Regions from separate parts of the Streptomyces sp. NPDC052299 genome, predicted to be linked through region 2. Evidence: riboswitches for the same ligand, from Rfam matches in the RefSeq annotation. Region 2 holds a riboswitch; each other region holds the start of a gene.
The links. A riboswitch is a leader RNA that binds a small molecule or an ion and turns the genes downstream of it on or off. The one in region 2 is predicted to bind thiamine pyrophosphate.

Region 1 (4,502 bases), on a different contig from region 2:
CTGACCGGCTCCGGCCTGCGGTTTTCCGTGCGAAGGCCCGTCGTCCACAGGGCGGCGGGCCTTCGCCGTTCCGTCTGCGACACTGGAAGAACCATGCCTAAGCCCGGAGAACTCACTTTCGTCGCGCCCCGCGGAGCCAAGAAGCCGCCGCGGCACCTCGCCGACCTCACGCCCGCCGAGCGCAGGGAGGCCGTCGCCGCGATCGGCGAGAAGCCGTTCCGCGCCCAGCAGCTCTCGCAGCACTACTTCGCGCGGTACGCGCACGACCCGGCCGAGTGGACGAACATCCCGGCCGGATCGCGGGACAAGCTCGCCGAGGCGATGTTCCCCGACCTGATGTCCGTCGTGCGGCACATCAGCTGCGACGACGACACCACCCGCAAGACCCTCTGGAAGCTGCACGACGGGACGCTCGTCGAGTCCGTCCTGATGCGCTACCCGGAGCGGGTCACGATGTGCATCTCCTCGCAGGCCGGCTGCGGGATGAACTGCCCGTTCTGCGCGACCGGACAGGCCGGTCTCGACCGCAACCTCTCCACCGCGGAGATCGTCCACCAGATCGTGGACGGCATGCGGGCCCTGCGCGACGGCGAGGTCCCCGGCGGCCCCGCCCGGCTCTCCAACATCGTGTTCATGGGCATGGGCGAGCCGCTGGCCAACTACAACCGCGTCGTCGGAGCGATCCGCCGGCTGACCGACCCGGAGCCGGACGGGCTCGGCCTCTCGCAGCGCGGGATCACCGTCTCCACCGTCGGCCTGGTGCCCGCGATGCTGCGGTTCGCCGACGAGGGGTTCAAGTGCCGCCTCGCCGTCTCGCTGCACGCCCCGGACGACGAGCTGCGCGACACCCTCGTGCCGGTGAACACCCGGTGGAAGGTGCGCGAGGTGCTGGACGCCGCGTGGGAGTACGCGGAGAAGTCGGGCCGCCGCGTCTCCATCGAGTACGCCCTGATCCGCGACATCAACGACCAGGCGTGGCGCGGCGACCTGCTGGGCCGTCTCCTCAAGGGCAAGCGGGTCCACGTCAACCTCATCCCGCTGAACCCGACGCCCGGCTCCAAGTGGACCGCCTCACGGCCCGAGGACGAGCGGGCGTTCGTGGAGGCCATCGCGAGCCACGGCGTGCCGGTCACCGTCCGCGACACCCGGGGCCAGGAGATCGACGGCGCCTGCGGGCAGCTGGCGGCCTCCGAGCGCTGAGGGGAAGGGGCCCCGGACGCCCGGGGCCCCGGCCGAAAACGGCCGTGTAGCCTGGGGCCGAAATCAACTGCATATTCCGACAGGGGAGCGCCACAGCGCTGAGAGTGCGGCACCAAGGACAGGTTGGCCGCAGACCCTCTGAACCTCGCCCGGGTCATTCCGGGTAGGAAGTTCGGACCATACTCAAGCTGTTGCGCCCTGCCCGCTTCCGGCTCCGGCCGGTGTGCGGGCGGGGCCGCGTCTCTTCCTGGTCACTCCAGGAGGAATCACACATGAGCACCACCAAGAAGGCCGCGGCGGCGGCCGTCGCCGCCGCGCTCGGCGTCACCGCGCTGGCCGGCTGCGGAAGTTCCGACGACCCGGCTTCCGGTTCCGGTTCCACCAAGGGCTCCGGTTCCAGGACCGTCACCCTCGTCAGCCACGACTCCTTCAACGCCTCCAAGGACGTGCTGAAGGAGTTCACCCGGGAGACCGGCTACACCGTCAAGGTCCTCAAGAGCGGCGACGCGGGCGCCGCCCTGAACCAGGAGATCCTGACCAAGGGCTCCCCGCGCGGCGACGTGTTCTTCGGCGTCGACAACACCCTGCTCTCGCGGGCCCTGGACAACGGCCTGTTCACCCCGTACGAGGCCAAGGGCCTGGACCGGGTCCCGGCCGACCTCCAGCTGGACGCGGACAAGCACCGGGTCACCCCGGTCGACACCGGCGACATCTGCGTCAACTACGACAAGAAGTACTTCGCCGACAAGAAGCTGGCGCCGCCGAAGACCTTCGCCGACCTGGCGAAGCCCGCGTACAAGGACCTGCTCGTCACCGAGAACGCCGCGACCTCCTCGCCCGGCCTCGGCTTCCTCCTCGGTACCGTCGCCACCTTCGGCGAGGACGGCTACCAGGACTACTGGAAGAAGCTGAAGGACAACGGCGTCAAGGTCGTGGACGGCTGGGAGCAGGCGTACAACGAGGAGTTCTCCGGCTCGGCCGGCGGCAAGAAGGCCAAGGCCGACCGCCCGCTCGTCGTCAGCTACGCCTCCAGCCCGCCCGTCGAGGTGCTGTACGCGGACCCGCGGCCGAAGACCGCGCCGACCGGGGTCGCCACCGGCACCTGCTTCCGCCAGATCGAGTTCGCCGGACTGCTGGACGGAGCGAAGAACGAGGCGGGCGGCAAGGCCCTGCTGGACTTCCTGATCGGGAAGAAGTTCCAGGAGGACATGCCGCTCACCATGTTCGTCAGCCCGGTCGCGAAGGACGCGAAGGTGCCCGAGCTCTTCACGGAGTTCGGTGCCACCGCCGAGAAGCCGGCGACCGTCGCCCCGGACGCCATCGCCAAGAACCGTGAGCAGTGGGTCCAGTCGTGGTCCTCGCTCGTAGTGAAGTAGCGAAGACTCCCGTACGCGGACCGGGCGCGCGCGGGAGATCCGCACGCGCCCGGGCCCGGCGCGGGGCCGCGGTGCGGCTCGGTCTGATGGCCGTGCCGGTCGCGTTCTTCGCCCTGTTCTTCGCCTATCCCGTCGCCGCGATCGTGGGCCGGGGGCTCAAGGCGGACGGCGTCTGGCAGTTCGGCCGGTTCGGCGAGGTGCTGGCCCGGCCGGAGATCCGCGACGTCCTGTGGTTCACGCTGTGGCAGGCTCTCGCCTCGACCGCGCTGACCCTGCTGATCGCGCTGCCGGGCGCTTATGTCTTCGCACGGTTCGACTTCCCCGGCAAGCAGGTCCTGCGGGCCGTCGTCACGGTGCCGTTCGTGCTGCCGACCGTGGTCGTGGGCACCGCCTTCCTCGCGCTGCTCGGACGCGGCGGGCTGCTGGACGAGTTGTGGGGCGTACGGCTCGACACCACGGTGTGGGCGATCCTGCTGGCGCACGTCTTCTTCAACTACGCGGTCGTCGTCCGCACCGTCGGAGGGCTCTGGGCGCAGCTCGACCCGCGCCAGGAGGAGGCCGCCCGGGTCCTTGGCGCGAGCCGGTTCACCGCGTGGCGGCGCGTCACGCTGCCCGCGCTCGCCCCGGCCGTGGCCGCCGCCGCCCTGATGGTCTTCCTCTTCACCTTCACCTCCTTCGGGGTCGTACAGATCCTCGGCGGGCCCGGCTTCTCCACGCTGGAGGTGGAGATCTACCGGCAGACCGCGCAGCTGCTCGCCCTGCCCACGGCCGCCGTGCTGACGCTCGTGCAGTTCGCCGCCGTCGGCGCGATCCTCGCCGTGCACGCCTGGACCGTACGCCGCAGGGAGCGCGCGCTGAAGCTGGTCGACCCGGCGATGACCGCGCGCAGGCCGCGGGGGGCCGGGCAGTGGACGCTGCTCGCCGGGGTCCTGCTGAGCGTGCTGCTGCTGGTCCTGCTGCCGCTCGCGGTGCTCGTGGAACGCTCGCTGGGCGGTTCCGGTTTCGCCTACTACCGCGCGTTGACCTCGGCGGACGCCAACAGCGGTACGTTCCTGGTCGCGCCGGTCGAGGCCATCGGGAACTCGCTGCGCTACGCCCTCGTCGCGACCGTGATCGCCCTGGTCGTCGGAGGGCTCGCCGCCGCCGCGCTCACCCGGCGGGCGGGCCGGCTCGTCCGGGGCTTCGACGCCCTGCTGATGCTGCCGCTCGGGGTCTCCGCCGTCACCGTGGGCTTCGGCTTCCTCATCACCCTGGACGAGCCGCCGCTGGACCTCCGTACGTCCTGGATCCTGGTGCCGCTCGCCCAGGCGCTGGTCGGCGTGCCCTTCGTCGTACGCACCATGCTGCCGGTGCTGCGAGCGGTGGACGCGCGGCTGCGCGAGGCGGCGGCGGTGCTCGGGGCCTCGCCGCTGCGGGCCTGGCGCGAGGTGGACTTCCCCCTCGTACGGCGGGCGCTGCTGGTCGCCGCCGGGTTCGCCTTCGCCGTGTCGCTGGGGGAGTTCGGCGCGACCGTGTTCATCGCGCGGCCCGACAACCCGACGCTGCCGGTGGCCGTGGCCCGGCTCCTCGGCCGGTCCGGGGACCTCAACTACGGGCAGGCCATGGCCCTCAGCACCGTACTGATGCTCGTGTGCGCGGTGTCGCTGCTGCTGCTCGAACGCATCCGCACCGACCGATCCGGGGAGTTCTGAAAGATGCTGACGCTCGAATCGGCCACCGTCCGCTTCGGTGACCGGGCCGCGCTCGACGGGGTCGACCTGGAGGTCGCCGACCACGAGACCGTCTGCGTCCTCGGGCCGAGCGGCAGCGGCAAGTCCACCCTGCTGCGCCTGGTCGCGGGCCTCCAGGAGCCGGACGGCGGCCGGGTCCTCCTCGACGGGACCGACCAGGACGGCATCCCGGTCCACCGGCGCGGCCTCGGCCTGA
Region 2 (4,502 bases):
ACGGCCGCCGCCATCTTCGTCGCCGCCATCGGCCTGCTCATCGCCGCTCTGCGCAACGGCTCGACCTCCCTGCCCGCCCGGGAAGCCCGAGAGCAACTGCCCGACGACGTGGCACGCGCCAAGGAGGCTTGGCGCCAGGCGCTGCTGGAACGGGGCATCGTGCCCTTCCTGCGCGACGCCCTCACCGAGCCCGCCGGTCCTGCGGTCCCCGCCCCGCACCGCCCGACCGGCCGCCTCCCCAAGATCGGCTACAGCAGGCCCGACTTCGCAGGGCCGGACGAGGGCCCGTCGGCGGCGCCCCGCCCCACTTACAGCAGCCCGGACTTCACCAGCCCCGACTTCGGCGGGCCCGAGCACGAACTGGACTGACCGCCCACGGCCCCGGCGAAGGCGCCGGAGCCGTGGGCGACCGGTGTCCGGTGCCGGTCAGTCGGCCAGCGGCAGATAGACCCGGTTCCCGCCCGCCGCGAATTCACGCGACTTGGCGAGCATCCCCGCGGCGATGTCCTCGGCCGTCGCCTCCGCGCCGTCCGCGCCGCCGAACTGCTCGGTGATGCTGTGGCTGATCTTCATCGAGCAGAACTTCGGACCGCACATCGAGCAGAAGTGCGCCGTCTTCGCGGGCTCGGCCGGCAGGGTCTCGTCGTGGAACTCCCGCGCCGTTTCCGGGTCGAGCGCCAGGTTGAACTGGTCCTCCCAGCGGAATTCGAACCGGGCGTCCGACAGCGCGTCGTCCCACTCCTGTGCCCCCGGGTGGCCCTTGGCCAGGTCGGCGGCGTGGGCCGCGATCTTGTACGTGATGACCCCGGTCTTCACATCGTCCCGGTTCGGCAGCCCCAGGTGCTCCTTGGGCGTCACGTAGCAGAGCATCGCCGTCCCCCACCAGGCGATCATCGCGGCGCCGATGCCCGAGGTGATGTGGTCGTACGCCGGCGCGATGTCGGTGGTCAGCGGGCCGAGCGTGTAGAACGGCGCCTCTTCACAGATCTCCTGCTGAAGGTCGATGTTCTCCTTGATCTTGTGCATCGGGACGTGCCCCGGGCCCTCGATCATGGTCTGCACGCCGAACCGCTTGGCGACCGCGTTCAGTTCGCCGAGCGTGCGCAACTCGGCGAACTGCGCCTCGTCGTTGGCGTCCGCGATCGACCCGGGACGCAGCCCGTCACCCAGCGAGTACGTCACGTCGTACGCGCCGAGGATCTCGCAGAGCTCCTCGAAGTGCTCGTACAGGAAGGACTCCTTGTGGTGCGCCAGGCACCACGCCGCCATGATCGAGCCGCCCCGGGAGACGATGCCGGTCTTGCGCCGGGCGGTCAGCGGCACGTACGGCAGGCGCACCCCGGCGTGCACCGTCATGTAGTCCACGCCCTGCTCGGCCTGCTCGATGACGGTGTCCTTGTAGATCTCCCAGGTCAGTTCCTCCGCCCGTCCGTCGACCTTCTCAAGGGCCTGGTAGAGGGGGACGGTTCCGATCGGTACGGGTGAATTGCGAAGAACCCACTCACGGGTGGTGTGGATGTTGCGGCCGGTGGAAAGGTCCATGACCGTGTCCGCACCCCACCGGGTCGCCCACGTCATCTTGTCCACCTCCTCCTCGATGGAGGACGTCACCGCGGAGTTGCCGATGTTGGCATTGACCTTCACCAGGAACCGCTTTCCGATGATCATCGGCTCGGCCTCCGGGTGGTTGACGTTCGCGGGCAGCACCGCCCGGCCGGCCGCGATCTCCTCGCGCACCACCTCGGCCGGCACGTTCTCGCGGACCGCGACGTACTCCATCTCCGGGGTGATCTCGCCCCTCCGGGCGTACGCGAGCTGGGTGACGGGCCGGCCGTCCCGACTCCGCCGCGGCCGGCGCGGCCTGCCGGGGAACACCGCGTCCAGATTGCGCAGCCCACCCCGCGGAGAGGTGTGCTTGAGCCCGTCGTCCTCGGGGCGGGCGGGGCGCCCCGCGTACTCCTCGGTGTCGCTGCGGGCGATGATCCAGTTCTCCCGGAGCGGCGCGAGGCCGCGCCGCACGTCGGTCCGGGCCGCGGGGTCGGTGTACGGCCCGGACGTGTCGTACAGCGTCACGTTCTTGCCGTTGGTCAGGTGCACCTGCCGGACCGGCACCCGGATGTCGGGGCGCGGCCCCTGGACGTATCCCTTGTGCCAGCCGATGGACTTCCCGGCCTCGTCGCCCTGATTGGAGGCAGGCGTGCGTGTGTCCGATGTGGTCATGAGACCTACTCCCTACGCCGGCATTACCCGGTAACAGGTTCGGCGGTCGGCGCAGCGTCTCCCGTACGGTCGTACGGCGGTCAGCGCCCTCTCAGCCCGGTGCTCCGAGCTCCCGCGTGTGCAAAGGTGCCACCACGCTAGCCCCCCGACGGGCGGGCTGAACAGAGGGCCCCTTCCTTCTTGCGATGATCGGCCGGTGACGCCCCCTCATCGCGATCCCGAACCGCAGGGCCATCAGCACACGCACAGCCATGGCCCGGCCGCACCCGTCTCCGCCCATCTGCGCAAGGTGATCGCCGCCGTGCTGATCCCCTTCGCGACCGCCGTACTCATCGGTCTCGTGGCGCTCTGGCCGAACGGAGCGCCGGCGCACGAACGGACAGGTGTCGGTTTCGACCGGCAGACCCAGCAGGGAAAGGTGGTGAGCGTCGTCAAGGTCGACTGCAAGGACGTGAACGCAGCCCAGCTTCCCGTCAGCGGCGAGACCGAGCCCTCCGAGGGCCGCCCGGTTTCCGGCGGTCTCTGCGAGAAGGCCACCGTCGAGGTCACCACCGGCCCCGACGCGGGACGCCGGTTCGTGGAGGTCGTCCAGCCGGACGCACCGAGGCAACTGCGGGAGGGCCAAGGGGTGGTGGTGGCGTACGCCCCCGACGCGCCCCACGACCTCCAGTACTCCGTGACAGACGTGAACCGGAAGTTCCCCCTCATGCTGCTGGCCGGGATCTTCGCCCTCGCGGTGGTGCTCGTGGGCAGGATGCGCGGGGTCATGGCCCTGGTGGCGCTCGCCCTGTCGTTCGCCGTACTGACCCTGTTCATCCTTCCGGCCATACTTCAGGGCTCCAATCCGCTGCTGGTGGCGGTCGTCGGGGCCGGAGCGATCATGCTGATCGCGCTCTACATCTGCCACGGACCGACCGCCCGCACCTCCGTCGCCGTCATCGGCACCCTGATCTCACTGCTCCTGATCGGGCTGCTCGGCTCGCTCTTCATCGGCTGGGCGAGCCTGAGCGGGAACACCGACGACAGCACCGGCCTCATCCACGGCCTGTATCCGCACATCGACATGAGCGGACTGCTGCTGGCAGGCGTCATCATCGGCTCCCTGGGAGTGCTTGACGACGTCACGGTCACCCAGACCTCGGCCGTCTGGGAGCTGCGCCGGGCGAACCCCACCATGAGTGCGAAGCAGCTCTACCGCGCAGGGATCAGAATCGGCCGCGATCACATCGCCTCCGTCGTCAACACCCTGGTGCTCGCCTATGCGGGCGCCGCACTGCCCCTCCTCCTGCTGTTCACGGTCGCGCAGAGCAGTGTGGGAACGGTCGCCAACAGCGAGCTGGTGGCGGAGGAGATCGTGCGCACCCTCGTCGGCTCGATCGGACTGGTCGCCTCCGTGCCGGTGACGACAGCGCTGGCGGCGCTGGTCGTCTCCGCGGACCGCACGGGGGTCGGCGCGGAAGCCGGGGCTTCGGCACCCGTGCGGAGCGGCAGGGGCCGGCGACGACGGGCGAGGTCGTGACCGGAACACACAGCGTGATTCACCCGATCGGCAGGTGTCGTGTTCGAGCGCCAAGACGGCTCCCGGGCCGTGGGCCGCTTCAGCCCGCGTTCTGCTCTTCGGCCAGAATCCGACCCAGCGCCTCCTCCAAGTTGCCGTCGAAGTCACCCAGAGTGCACTCCTGCCCGAGGGGCACCAGCTTGTCCGTACGGTCGAGGAAAGCAACAAGAGGTGCCGTGCCTGCCCGGAAGAGCGCACGGTCGGCGCCCACCTGCAGCCGGATGTGGACATCGCACAGCCCCTCCGGCTCGGTCGGCGCGATGTGCACATCGCCGTCACCACTGGGGCTGTTGAGGCCGTCGAGCAGCAGCTCACGGCCGAAGGCCCAGGTGACGGGGGCGTCGCCGGGCAGATGGAAGGTCATCCGGATCGCGTACGGATCGCACACTTCGTACCGGAGCTCCACCGGGATACGGAATGAGAGCTCCTCGGAGACGAGGAAGCTCATCATGACCTCAGCTTGAACCGACTCGCGCATCGTTCAACCCCGCAGTAGATGAATCTGGCCAGGAATGATCCCCCATGGCCCTATTGACGCCATCGTGGTGCACGCGATAGCAGATCACAAGGAGTGATTTTTCAGATACTGATAGAGAACACGAACGAACGCAAGAGGCTCGACACTTCACCGCGTAGCCGTTCGACTGCGGGCAGCAACCGATCTTCCTCATGGAGGGGTACCGAAATAGCCATCGCGGCGGCGGTGAATCCGGCCGTGATCGGG
Region 3 (4,502 bases), on a different contig from region 2:
GCATGAAGGGGGTGCCGGACGCCTTCCACCCGGCGGCGTAGCGGTCCAGCAGGGCGAGGGTGCGGTCGGTGAGGAACGCCTCGACGGTGGCCTCGGCCGGCTGCTGGAGCCGGCCCGCGATGAGGTGGCCGCGCCCGGTGCCGTTGGCGGCGGTCCCGAAGACGGGCTCGCGCACGGCGAAGCGCGGGAAGCCGTTCGCGTCGAGCCACTTCTCGTACGAGGGGTGGTGGACGGGGTTGAGGGCGCCGGGCAGGTGTTCGCCGTCGAGTCCGTGGAACTCGGGGCCCTGCTCACGGCCGATGTGCCATTTGCCGACGTGCCCGACGGAGTACCCCTGGCCCTGCAACTGGCGCCAGAGCATGGGGCTTTCGTCGGACAGCTCGTCCTTGCTGCCGCCGTTGCGCTCGGGGTTGTTGAGCATGCCGTGGCGGAACGGGTGGAGGCCGGTGGCCAGGGAGGCGCGGGCCGGGGTGCAGATCGCGGTCGGGGTGTAGAAGCGGTCGAAGCGGGTGCCCTCGGCCGCGAGGGCGTCCAGTGCGGGGGTCCGGACGAGCGGGTTGCCGTAACAGCCCAGGGTGTCGGTCCGGTGCTGGTCGGTCATCAGGAACAGGACGTTGCGCGGAGCCACTCGGGCCGCCCTTTCGGTGGTCGCTCACGGTGGTGACGGTCGCCGGCCGGCACGCGGCCCCGGGGTGCTCGACGCGCACCGGTGCCGGCGATTGACGGGAACTGTAGGGAGGCCCGGTTTTTTAGGTCAACCCTTGGGAATAAACATCGTGTGAATTCGTCCGCCGCGTTGACAGAAACCCCTTGACCGATCGACCATGCGTCCATGACCGAACGCACCGATGCCCTCCAGCGCCTGCGCAGAGCCAATGAAGCCGCCGTGCTCGGCGAGTTGCGCAGGTCGGGGGCGCTGAGCCGGGGCGAGCTCAAGGAGCGGGTCGGTCTCTCCCGTACGACGCTGTTCGCGATCGTGTCCGACCTGCTGGACCGAAACGCCGTGGTGGAGCAGCCCGCCCCCGATCCCGGGCAGCCGAGGGGCCGCGGCCGCCCGGCGCTGGAGATCGCGCTGAACTCGCGCGGCGCCGAACTGATCGGCATCGACCTCCAGCGCCACCACATGCACGTGGTGGTCGCCAACTGCGCCCACGAGATCGTCGGCCGGTACAGCGCCCCCGTCCCGGCCGACAGCCAGGCCGCCGAACGGGCCGCGCAGGCGATCCACGCGGTGGAGGAGCTGGTGCGGCGCGAGTCCATCAGCCTCGCCCCGGTCCAGGGCATCGGCCTCGGCCTGCCCGGCTTCGTGCAGAACCCGGCATCGGCGGACCCGCACACCATGACCCCGTTCGCCGGGCACGTCGCCGCCGAACTCGGCCGGCACTTCGGCGCCCCGGTCCTCACCGACAACAACTCCCGGCTGGCCGCACTCGCCGAGGTCACCTGGGGCGCGGCCCGGGGCTTCGACAACGCCGTCTACCTGCGCTGGTCCCAGGGCGTCGGCGGCGGACTCGTGGTCAACGGCTCCCTCGTGCACGGCGCGCACGGAGCGGCCGGCGAGATCGGGCACACCAGCTGCGACCCCGAGGGCAAGCCGTGCCACTGCGGCGGCCGGGGCTGCCTGGAGGGGCTGATCTCCGTACCGGCGCTGCTCGCCGCGTGCGCCGAGCGCGGCCTGGGCGCCCGGGACGCCGAGGAGCTGATCGCCCTCGCCGCCGAGGGCCGCCCGGAGGCGGCCGACGTCCTGTGGGACGCGGCCGTCACTGCCGGGCGGGTGCTCGCCGCGCTCGCCGCCCAGGTCGACCCGGAGTGCGTCGTGGTCTACGGCGAACCGGCCGCGCTCGACGACCTCGTCCTCGCCCCGATCCGGGAGCAGATCGCCGCGCTCTCGCTGCCGTCCGCCCCGCGCTCCATCGAGGTGCGCGGCTCCACCCTCGGGGGCGACGCGGCCGCGCTCGGCGGGGTCGCGCTGCTGCTGCGCACGACGGGTCAGGACCTCGCGGAGCTGCTGGACCGGCCGCCGGGCTGACCCCCGCGACGGCAGCGGGCGGACCGGCGCTATTCTGGCCGCCACACCGGACACGGGGTGCCCCGCACGGGGCTGAGATCACACCCGTCGAACCTGAACCAGTTAGCACTGGCGGAGGGATGTCTCCATGTCGTTGTCGCATGCCCAGGACGAGCGCGCCGCCTTCGGCGGGCGCATGCCTTCCGCCCCCGGCGATCTGCGCATCGAGGCGCACGGGATAGCACCGGTCCCCGAGGAGCACCGCTACGGCCGGGCGGGCCGGCTGTTCACCGTCTGGTTCGCGCCCAACCTGACCATGACCGGCGTCTTCACCGGCACCGTCGGCATCGCGCTCGGCCTGGACTTCGGGACCGCGCTCGCCGCCGTCGTGCTGGGCACCCTCGTCGGCGCCGCGCCGACCGCGTATCTCGGCACCTGGGGAAGTCGCACCGGGTCCGGTCAGCTCCCCCTCGCACGGCTGGCGTTCGGACCGGGCGTCGTGCTGCCGGGCGCCCTCCAGTGGCTGTCGTCCATCGCCTGGGACGCCCTGATCGGGCTGTTCGGCGGGGACGCGCTCGCGCAACTGTGCGGCTGGCCGTTCTGGCTGGGGGTCCTGGTCATGATGGCCGCGCAGGGGGCGCTCGGGGTGCTGGGTTACGAGGTGATCCACCGGCTCCAGACCGTGATGACGTTCGCCCTGGCCGCCGCCTTCACCGTGCTCGCCGCGAAGCTCCTGAAGGGGGTGGACCCGGTGACCGCCTCGACCGTGCACGGCGCGGACCGGGCCGGCGCCTTCGTCCTGACCTGCACGATCGCCCTGAGCCTGGCGCTGTCCTGGGCGCCGTACGCGAGCGACTTCAGCCGCTACCTGCCGAGCGGGACGTCCCGGACGCGGATGTTCTGGTGCACGCTCGGCGGGATCAGCGCCTCCTTCGTGGCCGTCCAGACGATCGGGCTCTGGGGGACCTCGGTCTTCACGGACCAGACCGCGCGCGGCATCGACGCGCTGCTCGGCGGGGGCGCGCTCGGGGCGTTCGGGCTGCTCGCGGTGGCCCTGGCCGCGCTGTGCAGCAACGCGATGAACGACTACAGCGGCTCGCTGGCGTTGCAGACGATGGGGGTACGTCTGCCGCGTCCGGTGGCCGCCGCGCTCGCCGCCGCCCTGGGCTTCCCGCTGGTGCTGTGGATGCACGCGGCGGACACGACCGCCCGCTTCCAGAACGTGCTGCTGCTCGTCGGCTACTGGATCCCCGGCTTCGTGGCGATCGTGTCCGTGGACTGGCTGGTCCGCGCCCGGGCCCGGCGCGGCGCCCCCGTCGACCTCGCGGCCGAGCACGCCCGGCCGCGCCCGTGGTGGCCGGCGCTCGCCGCGTTCGCCGCGGCCTTCGCGGCGGCGGTGCCGTTCATGAGCACCAGCCTGTACGTGGGCCCGGTGGCCGAGGCGCTGCACGGGGCCGACCTCGCGTACGGGGTGGCGTTCCTCGTGGCGCTCGGGGTGTACGCCCCGCTGCGGACGCGCCGTTGACTCACCTCTCCCCGGACCACGGCCAGGCCCCGCTGCGGCCGCTCTCGATGAGTCCGGCCATCCGGAACGCCGCGTCGGTGAGGCCGCCGAACGTGTGCCGGTTCGGTCCGGCGGGGCCGTGGGCGGGCCGGTATCCGGCGAGGTTCCAGGTGTAGAGGGGGACCTCGCGCGGGATCGGGTCCGGGGCGCTGGTGTAGGGCAGGGCCTGTTCGTCGGTGACGAGGAGCACCCGGTCGTGGTCCCGGTAGTGGGTGCGCAGCGCCTTCGTGGTGTCGGTGCCGCCGAGCCGGTGGAACCGCTCGAGCACGTCGAGGACGGGTTCGCCGGGCGCGTACGGGACCGGCGCGCTGCGCCAGCCGAATTCCACCAGGTCCGCGTGCTCGGCACGCAGGGCGAACGCGGTGCCGAACACGGCGGCCGCGTCGGCCCGGCTGAGCGTGGACCGCTGGGAGAAGGTGTCGAAGAACATCGAGTCGGACCGGTCGACCAGAACCAGCGTGCGGCCGGGCATGGCGGGCACGTTGGCCAGGCAGTGGTCGAGAGCCGCTTCGAGCGCGGCGGCCCAGCGCGGTGCGGCGTGCTGGTGGGCGGCGAGGTAGCGGAAGGGGAACTGCCGGGCGCGGGCGACCTCTTCGGGGTCCGCGATGCGGGAGGCGACGCGTTCGACGGCCTGGTCCGGGAGGCCGGCCCGGTCGAAGTTGCGGAGGTTGCGCAGGAGGGCCATCGGGCCCATGACGGGGATCAGCGCCTCCCAGACGGCGGCGTCCAGCGACCCCTGCAGCCAGCCGGCCACGGACTCCCAGGTCATGCCCGCCACGGCGAGGCGTTCCGCGCCGCCGGGGCCGGTGACCAGGGCGCGCCGCTCGTCCACCGGGGTGTCCAGGAGCGCCCGGTGCGCGGTGAGCAGCGGGTCGTCGGCCGGGGCGGTGGCCCGGTCGGGGTGGTGGCGGCGGTCCAGGGCGTGGCGGA
Region 4 (4,502 bases), on a different contig from region 2:
CGCGGGCCGCCGGCACCGGCAGGTCGCCCTGGCCCAGGTGCAGCACGTCCGAGCCGATGGCGTGGGCCACGTCGGCCCGGTCGTTGACGGCGAGGAGCTTGCCGTGCCGCTCGCAGGCGTCGGCGAAGACCGCGAGGTGGTCCAGCTCCTCGCCGGCCTCCATGCCCTTGTCGCGGAGCTGGACGATGTCCACGCCGCCGGCGAGGACCGCGTCGAGGAAGTCGGGCAGGTCGCCCTGGCGCCTGCGCGCGTCCGTGCACAGGTAGAGCCGGGCGTCGGACAGCTGCGCGCGAGGTCTGGACATGGTGCGGTTTCCCCCCGGGGAAGACGGTGACGGCGGATCGGTGGTGCGGGCGCGGGGAAGCGGGCCGCCCGCTCGCGCGGTGCGGCCCGCTTCCCGGTCGGTCAGACGGCGAGCGCCTGGGCGCGGCGCTTCACCTCCGTGCCGCGATTCTCACTCAGTGCCTGCGCGGGCGTGCCCGGCAGGGTCGGGTCGGGGGTGAAGAGCCATTCGAGCATCTCCTCGTCGGAGAAGCCGTCGTCCTTCAGGAGCGTCAGGGTCCCGGAGAGGCCCTTGACCACCTTCGTGCCGTCGATGAAGGCGGCGGGCACCTGAAGCGCCCGGTTCTCCCCACGGCGTACGGCGATGAGCTGGCCCTCCTTGACCAGCTGCCGCACACGCGTCACCTCGACATCGAGCATTTCCGCGATGTCGGGCAGGTGGAGCCAGGCAGGGACGAGAGCATCGATCTTTGCGTCAATCTCGGTCACGGGACAAGCCTGCCATCCCGGACTGACAGCCGAAACCCGGACTCGGCCCTTCAGGTCCCGGGCCTCTACGGCAGAACCGCCGACTTCAGCGGTACGGAGGGCTCCCCGGCCCGCCGCGCGTCGAGCCGGGTCCCCGCCTCGATGAGCCGGCGCCCCTGGGCCAGGTCGCGCGGGCGGCCCACCGCGAGGACCGCGACCAGGACGCCGTCGCGCAGCCAGCACACCGACCAGGCGGGCTCGGCCGGGTCGCCGCGCCACAGCAGGGTGTCCGCCTCCGCGTGGTGCCCGGCGTACTGCACGAACCGGCCGAACTGCTCGGACCAGAAGTAGGGCACGGGGTCGTACGGCGGGATGCCCGCGCCCTCCGCCGCGATGTGGGCGGCCGCGGTCCTCGGCCCCTGGAGGGCGTTGTCCCAGTGGTGGACGACCAGGCGGGTGCCGTAGCGGGCCGAGGGGAAGGAGGCGCAGTCGCCGACCGCGTACACATCGGGGAGCGAGGTGCGCAGCGCTGCGTCGGCGGTCACCGAGCCCTCGGGCCCGAGCGCGATGCCGGAGCCGGCGAGCCAGCCGGTGGCGGGGCGGGCACCGATGCCGACGACGACCGCGCCTGCCGGGAGGGTGCGCCCGTCGGTGAGGACCACGGTGCCGGGCTCGACGCGGGCGACCCGGGCACCGGTGAGGAGCCGGGCGCCGCTCTCCTCGTACCAGGCGGCCATCGGGGCGGCGACCTCGGCGGGCAGGGCACCGGCCAGGGGGCGGTCGGCGGCCTCCACGACGGTGACCTCGCAGCCGGCGGCGCGGGCCGCGGTGGCGAACTCGGCACCGATCCAGCCCGCGCCGACGACCACGACGGGGTGCCCGGCCTCCAGGACGGGCCGCAGCCGGGCCGCGTCGTCGAGGGTGCGCAGCAGATGGACGCCGGGGACCCCGGCGGAGCCGGGCAGGGCGATGGGTTCGGCGCCGGTGGCGAGGACCAGGACGTCGTACGGGACCGGGCCGTCGGAGGTGTCCAGTTCGTGGTCGCCGGCGCGGACCCCGGTGACCTCGCAGCCCAGGCGCAGGGCGATGTCCAGCCCCTCGAAGTCGATGTCGAAGGCGGACTCCTCGGCCTTGCCGAGCAGCACCGCCTTGGACAGCGGGGGCCGGTCGTAGGGCTGGTGGGGTTCGGCGCCGATCAGCGTGACCGGGCCGGTGAAGCCCTGTTCCCGCAGGGCGACGGCGGTCTGCACGCCCGCCATGCCCGCGCCCGCGACGACGACCCGGCGTTCCGTCCGCTCTGCCCGCTGCTGCTCGCTCACCCGCCCACCTTACGTAGCTGACCGGGCGTCAGGAAAGGGCGGCCCCACCCCGCCCCCGGGGGACGGGGTTTAGGGTGGCCACCGTAAGACACGCGGGAGCCCGGGCGTACCGGGCTGAGAGGGAGGCTGGCGGCCTCCGACCGTACGAACCTGATCCGGGTCATGCCGGCGAAGGGAGGGGCTGGACGCCCATGCGCACCCATCCCACCGAAGGGTCCGACGTCCTCGTCATCGGGGGCGGCGTCATCGGTCTGGTGACCGCCTGGCGGGCCGCGCGGCGCGGCCTGTCCGTCGCGCTCGCCGACCCCGGGCCGGGTGGCGGAGCGGCTCGGGTCGCGGCCGGAATGCTGGCCGCCGTCACCGAACTGCACTACGGCGAGGAGATGCTGCTCGGGCTCAACCTCGCCTCCGCCCGGCGCTATCCGTCCTTCACGGCGGAGCTGGAGGAGGCGAGCGGGCAGGACATCGGCTTCCGCGCCTGCGGCACCCTGGCCGTCGCGCTGGACGCCGACGACCGTGCCCATCTGCGCGAACTCCACGAGCTGCAACGCCGCTCGGGCCTGGAGTCGGAGTGGCTGACCGGGCGCGAGTGCCGCCGCCTGGAACCGATGCTCGCCCCGGGCGTGCGCGGCGGCCTCCGGGTGGACGGCGACCACCAGGTCGACCCGCGCCGCCTCGCCGCCGCGCTGCTCACCGCCTGCGAACGGGCGGGAGTGGTCTTCCACCGCCACCGCGCCGACCGCCTCTGCGTGGTCGCGGACCGGGCCGTGGGCGCCGTGCTCGACGACGGTACGGAGCTGGCCGCCGGCCAGGTCGTGCTCGCCGGGGGCAGCCTCAGCGGACGGCTCGCCGGGGTTCCGGCCCACGTCCTGCCGCCGGTCCGGCCGGTCAAGGGCCAGGTGCTGCGCCTCACCGTGCCCCCGGCGTACGCGCCCTTCCTCTCGCGCACCGTGCGCGCGGTGGTCCGGGGCAGCCACGTCTATCTCGTACCGCGCGAGAACGGCGAGCTGGTCGTCGGCGCCACCACCGAGGAGATGGGCTGGGACACCACCGTCACGGCGGGCGGGGTCTACGAACTGCTGCGCGACGCCCACGAGCTGGTGCCCGGCATCACCGAGCTGCCGCTCACCGAGACCCGTGCCGGTCTCCGCCCCGCGTCCCCGGACAACGCCCCGCTGCTCGGCCGCACCGCGCTGCCCGGCCTCCACCTCGCCACCGGCCACGGCCGGAACGGCGTGCTGCTCACCCCCGCCACCGGGGACGCGATGGCGTCGCTGCTGGCCGACGGCGAGCTGCCCGAGCCGGTCCGCCCCTTCTCCCCCGGCCGGTTCGCCCCGGCCGCCGCACCCCAGGAGCAGCCCGCATGACCGAGCCCACCCCGCTCACCGTGTCCGTGAACGGCACTCCGGCCGTCGTCGCACCGGGCACCACCCTGGACGCCCTCGTCGCGACGCTGACCGACGCGCCGACGGGGGTCGCCGCCGCGCTCAACGAGACCGTGGTGCCGCGCGGCCGGTGGTCCGCCGCCGCGCTCGCCGACGGCGACAGGGTCGAGGTCCTGACCGCGGTCCAGGGAGGCTGACGATGTCCGACGACCTGTTCACCCTCGGCGGCACCGACTTCACGTCCCGGCTGATCATGGGCACGGGCGGAGCGCCCAGCCTGGACGTGCTGGAGCGGTCGCTGATCGCGTCCGGCACCGAGCTGACCACCGTGGCGATGCGCCGCCTCGACCCGACCGTGCAGGGCTCCGTCCTCTCCGTACTGCGGAAGCTGTCCATCCGGGTGCTGCCGAACACCGCCGGCTGCTACACCGCCGGGGAGGCCGTGCTCACCGCCCGGCTGGCCCGGGAGGCGCTGGGCACGGACTGGGTGAAGCTGGAGGTGGTGGCCGACGAACGGACGCTGCTGCCCGATCCGGTCGAGCTGCTGGACGCCGCCGAGACCCTGGTGGACGACGGGTTCACGGTGCTGCCGTACACCAACGACGACCCGGTCCTGGCCCGGAAGCTGGAGGACGTGGGGTGCGCGGCGGTCATGCCGCTCGGCTCCCCCATCGGCTCGGGTCTGGGCATCCGCAACCCGCACAACTTCCAGCTGATCACCGAGCGGGCCGGGGTGCCGGTGATCCTGGACGCCGGTGCCGGGACGGCGTCGGACGCGGCGCTCGCGATGGAGCTGGGGTGCTCGGCGGTGATGCTCGCCTCCGCGGTGACCCGGGCCCAGGAGCCGGAGCTGATGGCCGCCGCGATGCGGCACGCGGTGGAGGGCGGGCGGCTCGCGCACCGGGCCGGGCGCATCCCGCGCCGCCACTTCGCGGAGGCGTCGTCGCCGACGGCCGGGCGCGCGGCGCTCGACCCGGAGCGGCCGGCGTTCTGAGCGCGATGGGCCGCCCCGGTCCGGACCAACGTGCCGGAATCCACAGTTCCGGGC

Region 1: it holds a riboswitch for thiamine pyrophosphate, as region 2 does, so the genes downstream of both, AB0L33_RS27260 (thiamine ABC transporter substrate-binding protein) here and thiC (phosphomethylpyrimidine synthase ThiC) in region 2, are expected to answer to the same signal.
Region 3: it holds a riboswitch for thiamine pyrophosphate, as region 2 does, so the genes downstream of both, AB0L33_RS19270 (cytosine permease) here and thiC (phosphomethylpyrimidine synthase ThiC) in region 2, are expected to answer to the same signal.
Region 4: it holds a riboswitch for thiamine pyrophosphate, as region 2 does, so the genes downstream of both, thiO (glycine oxidase ThiO) here and thiC (phosphomethylpyrimidine synthase ThiC) in region 2, are expected to answer to the same signal.

The regions. Positions count from the first base shown of each region.
Region 1 covers NZ_JBFAUP010000018.1:76,920-81,421, forward strand. Annotated here, with positions in the region: gene AB0L33_RS27250 (phosphatidate cytidylyltransferase) at 1-4, shown strand, start outside; gene rlmN (23S rRNA (adenine(2503)-C(2))-methyltransferase RlmN) at 94-1,200, shown strand; TPP riboswitch at 1,272-1,388, shown strand; gene AB0L33_RS27260 (thiamine ABC transporter substrate-binding protein) at 1,473-2,576, shown strand; gene AB0L33_RS27265 (iron ABC transporter permease) at 2,663-4,267, shown strand; gene AB0L33_RS27270 (ABC transporter ATP-binding protein) at 4,271-4,502, shown strand, end outside.
Region 2 covers NZ_JBFAUP010000001.1:160,133-164,634, forward strand. Annotated here, with positions in the region: gene AB0L33_RS00705 (hypothetical protein) at 1-369, shown strand, start outside; gene thiC (phosphomethylpyrimidine synthase ThiC) at 427-2,220, opposite strand; TPP riboswitch at 2,213-2,346, opposite strand; gene AB0L33_RS00715 (YibE/F family protein) at 2,417-3,739, shown strand; gene AB0L33_RS00720 (SsgA family sporulation/cell division regulator) at 3,819-4,256, opposite strand; gene AB0L33_RS00725 (helix-turn-helix domain-containing protein) at 4,358-4,502, opposite strand, start outside.
Region 3 covers NZ_JBFAUP010000010.1:194,433-198,934, forward strand. Annotated here, with positions in the region: gene AB0L33_RS19260 (sulfatase-like hydrolase/transferase) at 1-628, opposite strand, end outside; gene AB0L33_RS19265 (ROK family transcriptional regulator) at 833-2,029, shown strand; TPP riboswitch at 2,073-2,166, shown strand; gene AB0L33_RS19270 (cytosine permease) at 2,157-3,533, shown strand; gene AB0L33_RS19275 (TROVE domain-containing protein) at 3,535-4,502, opposite strand, start outside.
Region 4 covers NZ_JBFAUP010000016.1:104,136-108,637, forward strand. Annotated here, with positions in the region: gene thiE (thiamine phosphate synthase) at 1-304, opposite strand, end outside; gene AB0L33_RS25720 (Rv2175c family DNA-binding protein) at 406-771, opposite strand; gene AB0L33_RS25725 (FAD-dependent oxidoreductase) at 837-2,069, opposite strand; TPP riboswitch at 2,152-2,263, shown strand; gene thiO (glycine oxidase ThiO) at 2,261-3,436, shown strand; gene thiS (sulfur carrier protein ThiS) at 3,433-3,651, shown strand; gene AB0L33_RS25740 (thiazole synthase) at 3,654-4,448, shown strand.